One region of the Sphingomonas sp. Ell38C01 genome, then DNA from elsewhere that is predicted to be linked to it. Evidence: predicted binding sites of a transcription regulator. Region 1 holds the regulator's gene; the other holds the start of a gene.
What was found. Region 1 encodes LexA, which represses DNA repair genes until DNA is damaged. Its sites were predicted from a motif close to GTTCCNCNCTTGTTCT; they were not measured.

Region 2: a site for LexA is predicted at 1,979-1,994, ahead of recA (recombinase RecA). Genes of this name have one in related genera too.

The regions. Positions count from the first base shown of each region.
Region 1 is NZ_JBUYVA010000001.1:2,489,801-2,494,008, forward strand. Features, by position in the region: gene moaC (cyclic pyranopterin monophosphate synthase MoaC) at 1-159, shown strand, start outside; gene ACV7NO_RS11700 (molybdopterin molybdotransferase MoeA) at 156-1,343, shown strand; gene lexA (transcriptional repressor LexA) at 1,400-2,065, shown strand; partial or broken gene ACV7NO_RS11710 (ComEC/Rec2 family competence protein) at 2,076-4,172, opposite strand.
Region 2 is NZ_JBUYVA010000001.1:2,332,895-2,337,102, forward strand. Features, by position in the region: gene ACV7NO_RS11035 (class I SAM-dependent methyltransferase) at 1-308, opposite strand, end outside; gene recA (recombinase RecA) at 831-1,904, opposite strand; gene ACV7NO_RS11045 (SDR family oxidoreductase) at 2,065-2,853, shown strand; gene ACV7NO_RS11050 (crotonase/enoyl-CoA hydratase family protein) at 2,858-3,748, opposite strand; gene ACV7NO_RS11055 (alpha/beta fold hydrolase) at 3,842-4,208, shown strand, end outside.

The sequences.
Region 1 (4,208 bases):
GACGGGAAGACCGGCGTCGAGATGGAAGCGCTCACCGCCACCACCGCCGCACTGCTGACGATCTACGACATGGCGAAAGCGCTCGACAATCGCATGACGATCGAGGGCATCCGCGTCGTCGCCAAGCGCGGCGGCCGGTCGGGCGACTGGCAGGCGTGAGCACGCCGCTGCTTCCCGTGGACGAAGCGCAGCGCCGGCTCATTGGCTCGGCCCACGCGGTCGACGTCGAACACGTCGCCCCGATCGACGCGATCGGGCGCTGGGCCGCCGGGCCGGTCCGCGCGACGCGGACCCAGCCCGCCGCCGACCTGTCCGCAATGGACGGCTATGCGATCCGCTTCGCTGACATGCCGGGGCCATGGCACGTCGTGGGCGAAAGCGCCGCCGGTCGACCGTTCGCCGGCATCGCAGCGGCTGGCGAGGCCGTCCGCATCTTCACCGGGGCCGCGATGCCTGCGGGCACCGACACGGTGATGATCCAGGAGGAAGTCGAGCGCGACGCCGACCACGTCGCACTGGTCGGCGAAGGGCCGCTCGCGCACGGCCGCAACACCCGCCGCCGCGGACTGGACTTCCTCGCGGAAGATACCCTCGTCGAGGCCGGGCAGCGCCTCACCCCCGCCCGCCTCGCACTGGTCGCCACCGGCGGGGCGACGGCGATCGCGGTGCATCGCAGGGTCCGCGTCGCGATCGTCGCGACCGGGGACGAACTCGTCGACCCGTCCATCGCCGCAAGCGGCGTCCAGCTTCCCGAATCGAACCGGTTGCTGCTCCGCGCGCTGCTCGCCGACCTGCCGGTCGAGATCGTCGATCTCGGCATTCTGCCCGATCGGCTCGACACTCTCACCCGCGCCTTCGTCGAGGTCGATGCCGATCTGCTCGTCACCACCGGCGGCGCGTCGGTCGGCGATCACGATCTCGTCCGTCCTGCGCTCGAGGCGGCGGGCGGCGTCATCGATTTCTGGCGGATCGCGCTGCGGCCCGGCAAGCCGATGCTCGCGGGGCGGCGCGGGGCGATGCAGGTCCTGGGGCTGCCCGGCAATCCGGTGTCGGCCTTCGTGACGGCGCTGCTGTTCGTGAAGCCCGTCGTCGCCGCACTCGCCGGTGCGCGCGAAGCGCTGCCCCGCCCGCGTCTGGTGTCGCTCGGCGAAGACCTGCCCGCGAATGGCCCGCGCACCGACTACATGCGCGCGCAGCTACGGGACGGCAAAGTGTTCGTCGCGGCGATCCAAGACAGTTCGATGCTCGCCACGCTCGCCCGTGCGAACTGCCTCGTCATCCGCGCGCCGCACGCCCCTGCGGCGATGGCGGGCGAATCGGCGGAAATCCTCGACATCGCTTGACGACAACCATTGTGTTCCGTAAAGGTTCGCCGTCTGTTCGCCAGCGGAGGACCGCGATGCTTACCAAGAAACAGCATGAGCTGATCTGCTTCATCAACGACTCGCTGACCGAAAGCGGCGTTTCGCCCTCGTTCGAGGAGATGAAGGACGCGCTCGACCTCAAGTCAAAATCCGGGGTCCATCGCCTTATCAGCGCGCTCGAGGAGCGCGGCTTCCTCCGCCGCCTGCCCAATCGCGCGCGGGCGCTCGAAGTGCTCAAGATGCCCGAGCGCGTCGAGGCGAAAAAGCCCGAGGCGAAGCGGGGCGGCAACGTGAAGCCCGCCCCCGAACCCGCCAACGACGTGATCGAGATCCCGCTCCACGGCCGCATCGCGGCGGGTGTCCCGATCGAGGCGTTCGAGGGATCGTCGATGCTCGCGGTGCCCGCGGCGCTGCTCGGGTCTGGCGAGCATTATGCGCTGGAAGTGTCGGGCGATTCGATGGTCGAGGCGGGAATTCTCGACGGTGACTACGCGCTGATCCGGCGGCAGGAGGTTGCACGCGACGGCGAGATCGTGGTCGCGCTGATTGAAGACAGCGAGGCGACGCTCAAATATTTCCGTCGCGAGGGTGCGATGGTCCGGCTCGATCCCGCGAACCGCGCCTATGATCCGCAGCGCTATGCCCCCGCGCAGGTCCGCGTCCAGGGTAAGCTTTCGGGAATCCTGCGCCGCTACGATTGAGCGCCTGTGCCCAAGGGTGATCGTCGCCGGGCACGCGCGTCGTCGCGATGTGCCCGGTCGCGAATGTCGTGGCGATCCCGCCCGTCCGGGCCAGCACCGGGCGATCGAGCCTCAGCCAGCGCGGCTTGCAAGCATAGGGCAGCCGGCGTTCGCTGACGACGACATCCGCGCTCGCGCACGCCGCGATCAGCTCCGCGGCCGGGACGAGATAGAGGCTGCGGGTCGCGAGGATGCGCCAGCGCCGTCCGGCCACCGTTCGAGTCGCGAGGCACAGGTCGCGGCTGCACCGCGCGTTCCCCTGCTCCGACAGTAACAGCGGTTCGCCGTCGACCCCGCCGTTCACCGCGAGAACGTCGCGCATATAGTCGCCCGCCCGGTCGCGGAGCAGCGCCACCGATCCTCCCGCGGTCCGCACTGCGACATGACGCCCGTCGCCGGTCACGAGCAGGTCGGGCGCGGGGGTCGCCAGCACCCAGACCGCGCCGATCGCGACCGGCACCGCGCCCAGCCGCCGCCAGCGTGTCCGCCACAGCGCGATCCACAGTCCGCCCGCCAGCATCGCCGCGAACGCGCCCGCCGGCATCGCGGGCAGCGCGGTCACCGATCCCGGCGCCGCGGCGACGCTCCGAGCGATCCACAGCAGCAGCGACAGCGCCTTGCCCGCCATCCACCACAGCGGTGCGCCCAGTCCGCCGATATCCAGCAGCAACGCGATCGCCTCCAGCGGCATCACGACGAAGGTCGTCAGCGGGATCGCGACGATATTGGCGAGCGCGCCATAGACCCCCGCCTTGTGGAAATGAAACACCGCGATCGGCATCAGCGCCAGCTCGACGACCACCCCGGTCACTAGCAGCGACGCGAGCCCCCGGGCTGCGCGTTCCAGCCACCCCGCCCCGTCCGCCGCGAACCACGCCCGCACCCGCGGATGCTCGTGCAGCGCCACGATCGCGGTCACCGCGGCGAAGGACAGCTGGAAGCTCGCCCCCATCACGCTCTCCGGCCAAGCCACGATCACCACCAGCGCGCCGACTGCGACCAGCCGCAGCGTCACCGCCTCGCGCCCCGCCGCCAGTGCGGCGAGCACCATCAGCGCTGCGACGCACGACCGGATCGTCGGGACTTCGCTCCCGGTCAGCAGCGTATAGCCGATCGCTGCGCCCGCGCCCGCACCCGCCGCGACCAGCGGCAGCCGCCAGTGCAGTGCCAGCCACGGGCTCAACGCCAGCAACCGCAACGCCAGCAGCATCGTCATCCCGACAACTGCGGTGATGTGCAGCCCGCTGACCGACAACAGGTGCGCGAGCCCCGCGCGGCGCATCGCCTCGGCATCGGCCTCCGCGATCGCACCCACGTCGCCGGTCGCCAGCGCGGACGCGACCCCGCCCTCGCTGCCGGGCAGTCTCGCATGGATATGCCGCGACAGGCGCTGGCGAACCCCGGGCTGCGACGCCTGACCCGCGATCATCTCGACCGGCGCATGTGCGCGCCCGGTCGCGCCGATCGAGTCGAACCACGCCGCGCGCGAATAGTCGTACGCCCCCGGCACTGCGGCACCGGGCGGCGGCATCAGTCGCGCGCCCAGCCGCAGCGTCATCCCCGGCGCAAGCCCCTCCGGCGCATCGGCCTCCGCGATGTTGACGCGCAGGTGCGGCGGCAGCGCCACCGTGTCGCGCGCCTCCTCCGCGATCACCCGCACCGGCGCAAGCCGCACCCGCACCAATTCGCGCGCCGGCAGCAGGTCGACCCGCTCCACCTTCGCTTCGAACCGCACGATTGCCGGCCGACCCAGGACGGGCCCGGCCAACCGCTCGGCCCGCCACCAGATCGACGCCATCCCGCACGCGACCAGCACCGCCGCGACCGCGACCGCGCGCCCGGCCCGTCCACCACGCCCGATCGCGAGCGCCAGCGCCGCGATCGCAGTCGCCGCCAACATCGCCGCGATCCACTGGTTCCGCACCGGCAACACGAACCACGCCGCGACGCCGGCCCCCAGCATCACCGGCACCCACAGCAGCAGATGGTCCCGCTCAGCCTCCAGCCAGCACTCCAGCGCGTCGCGCACGCGCCGGGCTCCCGCGATTTGAAGCGGCCGGGTGCGCATGCTAGGGGCGTCGGCGGCTGAACCGGCCATCAGATT
Region 2 (4,208 bases), 160 kb from region 1:
TCGCGCGCGTCGGCGTGGACGAAGCGCAGGTTGATGCGATCCCCTGCCCGTTCGCGTGCGACCGCGACCAGCCCGGTGGAGAGATCGGCGCCGATGACGGTCGCATCGGCGCGGGCATCGGCCAACGCGATCGCGGTCGATCCCGCGCCCGATCCGATGTCGAGCGCTGTGAAGGCACGTGTCGGAGCGGCGGCGAGGATCGCAGCGTCGAGATGCGGGGCGAGCCCGGCGAAGGCGCGTTCGGTGCGGCACCATTCCTCCGCCCATACGTCGCCGACGTGGCCGGTCCAGTCATGCGGCTGGGTCATGCGGCTTCACTTTCATGGCTGGTGGCGTACGGGCGCGGCGCCCGGGGCGAGCGGGAAGAGGCGCGCGAAGACTCGAAGGTCGAGTTCGCGCGGGGGCCCGGAGATTGCAAGAGAGCCGATCGCAAGGCCGGTCATCGGCTGCCCCGAGTGAACCATCGCCTTGCGGATGGCTGTTTGCGTCTTCGTGTGAACCCTTCCCGAGAGTCGGACCAGGCGATGGCGTTGGTCGATAGCCTTGGCCCATCCCTTGCGTCATCCAGGACTTGATCCAGGATCCAGCGCGTAACAGTCGCCCTCGCCTGCCACTCCGTCGACGTCGTTCCGGGATGGATAGATCCCGGATCACGTTCGGGATGACGAAGAGCGGGTGCGAGCTGACCGGATCGATTGTCCAGGTGAGCGCTGACGAAACCGCGTGGAAGTTGCCGAAGTTGCCGCCACGTCGGCGCCGAAAAGGACGATACGAAAAGGGCCCGCCGTTACCGGCAGGCCCTTCGTTCGTCGGCATCGGCGGCGACGCGATCACAGATCGTCGTCCGCCTCCGGGCCGGTCATCATCTCCTCGGCGACCTTCTCGGTGCGCTGACGGATCGCTTTTTCCAGGCGCTCGGCCATTTCGGGATTCTCGCGCAGGAAGTTCTTCGAATTCTCGCGCCCCTGCCCGATCCGCACCGAATCATAGCTGAACCACGCACCCGACTTCTCGACGAGCCCGGCCTTGACGCCGAGATCGAGGATCTCGCCGATCTTCGAGATGCCCTCGCCGTACATGATGTCGAACTCGACCTGCTTGAACGGCGGCGCGACCTTGTTCTTCACCACCTTCACGCGCGTGGCGTTGCCGGTGACTTCCTCGCGATCCTTGATCGCGCCGGTGCGGCGGATATCGAGGCGGACCGAGGCGTAGAATTTCAGCGCGTTGCCCCCGGTCGTCGTCTCCGGGTTGCCGTACATCACGCCGATCTTCATCCGCAGCTGGTTGATGAAGATCACCATGCAGCGCGATCGGCTGATCGAGCCCGTCAGCTTGCGCAGGGACTGCGACATGAGCCGCGCCTGGAGGCCGACATGGCTGTCGCCCATCTCGCCCTCGATCTCCGCGCGCGGGACCAGCGCCGCAACCGAATCGACCACCAGTACGTCGATCGCGTTCGAGCGGACCAGCGTATCGACGATTTCGAGCGCCTGCTCGCCGGTGTCGGGCTGCGACACGATCAGCTCGTCGATGTTGACGCCCAGCTTCTTGGCGTAGACCGGATCGAGCGCATGTTCCGCATCGATGAACGCGGCGGTGCCGCCGCCCTTCTGCGCCTCTGCGATGACGTGAAGCGCGAGCGTGGTCTTGCCCGACGATTCGGGTCCGTAGACCTCGATCACGCGCCCGCGCGGCAATCCGCCGACGCCGAGCGCGATATCGAGCCCGAGCGAACCGGTGGAGATCGTCTCCACCTCCATCGACTGCTTCGAGCCCAGCTTCATCGCCGAACCCTTGCCGAACGCGCGGTCGATCTGCGCGAGCGCGGCGTCGAGCGCCTTCTGACGGTCTGTTGTCGCGGTTGCCATGCCGGTATCGATCACCTTCAGATTGGCGGCCATTGGAATGTCCCTCGCTAAAGCAAGCGCGCGAACCGTTCAACGCGTCATCGGCGATGTACTGCATGTGTTCTACAGGAACAATAGTGGAACGATGATTTTTCATGCGTGGGCTTGTTCGCGGCCGGTCGCGCCCGCAAGCTGCGCGCAAAGGGAGAGGATGATGGCGGATTTCGCGGGAAAGCACGTGTTCGTCGCCGGAGCGTCGAGCGGAATCAACCTGGAGATCGCGACCGGCTTCGCGCGCTGCGGGGCCAATGTCACGATCCTGAGCCGGAGCGCGGACAAGATCGAGTCGGCTGCCGCAGGTATCCGCGATGCCGGCGGGACCGCGACGGGCATCGCGTGCGACGTGCGCGACCATGACGGGCTGGTGGCGGCGTTCGAGGCGGCGGTCGCCAGCCATGGCCCGGTCGACGTGCTGGTATCGGGAGCAGCGGGCAATTTCCTGGCGCCGGCGATCGGGATGAGCGCGAATGCGTTCAAGACGGTGGTCGATATCGATCTGCTCGGCACCTTCAACGTGTTCCACGCCAGCTTCGCGTATCTGGCGAAGCCCGGGGCATCGCTGGTGGCGATCACCGCGGGACAGGCGGTGCATCCGATGCCGTTCCAGATCCATGCGTGCGCCGCGAAGGCCGGGGTCAACATGGTGGTGAAGTGCCTCGCGCTGGAATGGGGGCCTGCCGGAATCCGGGTCAACGCGATCTCGCCCGGGCCGATCGCTCAGACCGAAGGGATGGCGCGGCTGGCAGCCGATCCGGGGCGCGAGGCGGCGATCAAGGCGCGGCTGCCGCTTCGCGACTATGGCACGAAGGGCGATATTGCGGAGGCGGCGATGTGGCTTTCGAGCGCGCAGGCGAACTATGTGACGGGCACGATCCTGAACGTCGACGGCGGAAGCGACCTGGGAGATGCGAGCCAGGACGCGTTGACGGTGCGGCCGCGATAGCGGGTCAGCAGTAGCGCTGCTCCTCCCACCACGGGAAGAAATCGGGCATGTCGCGCGAGACGGTGTCGGGATAGACGGGCTGGCGCTTCTCCAGGAACGACGTGACCCCTTCCTTCGCGTCGCCGCTGCGGCCACGCGACAGGATGCCGCGACTGTCGATCCGGTGCGCCTCCATCGGGTGCGCCATCCCGAGCCCGCGCCACATCATCTGGCGGATCATCGCGACCGAGACGGGGGCGGTGTTGTCCGCGATCTCGCGCGCGATCGCGGTGGCGCGGGTGAGGAGTTGGTCGCCCGGGACGACCGCCTTGACCAGCCCGCCCGCAAGCGCCTCGTCGGCCGGGAAGACGCGGCCCGAATAGCACCATTCGAGCGCCTGCGAGATGCCGACGATCCGCGGCAGGAAGAAGGACGACGCCGCCTCGGGCAGGATGCCGCGACGCGCGAAGACGAAGCCGAACCGCGCGGTGTCGCTGGCGAGGCGGATGTCCATCGCGAGCGTCATCGTCGCGCCGATCCCGACCGCGGGGCCATTGATCGCGGCGATCACGGGCTTGAGGCACTCGAAGATCCGAAGCGTGACGCGTCCACCCCCGTCGCGCGCACTCTCGCTCGCATAGCGCAGCGTACCGTCGGGGGCGACCGGCGAGTCGTCGCCGCGCGATTCGTAGTCGAAGGTCTTGCTGCCCGCGGAAAGGTCCGCGCCTGCGCAGAACGCCCGGCCCTCGCCAGTGACGATCACCGCGCGGACGTCGTCGTCGGCGTCGACCCGGTCGAACGCCGCGATCAGCTCGCGCATCATCTGACCGGTGAAGGCGTTGAGTTTTTCCGGGCGGTGGAGGGTGATGGTGGCGATGCGGTCCGCGACCGCATACCGGATCGTCTCGTACGCCATGGCTGCTCTCCACCGTTGATTTTGCCGCACCCTGACGTAACACCTGTTACGGAACAAGGGGACTTTCCCCGATCGTATCCACGAGGCCCGGCCATGCTCGCACTGATCGCACTCGCCCTGCAGGCGGCGTCCCCCGCCCCTGCTTCCCCTGCCGCCCCGGTCGCGACCGACCGTTCGCGTGCCGTGCCCGCGACGAAGTGGCCGACGCGCGAGGCGGACCATACGATCCGTGACTTCCGGTTCCGCGACGGCCAGACGCTGGCGGCGCTCAGGATCCATTACACGACGCTCGGCACGCCGCACCGCGACGCGAAGGGGCGGATCGACAATGCGGTGATGGTGCTCCACGGCACCGGGGGGACGGGCAAGCAGTTCCTCGCGCCCCAGTTCGCGGACCGGCTCTATGGCCCCGGCCAGCCGCTCGACATCGCGAAATACTGGGTCATCCTGCCGGACAATA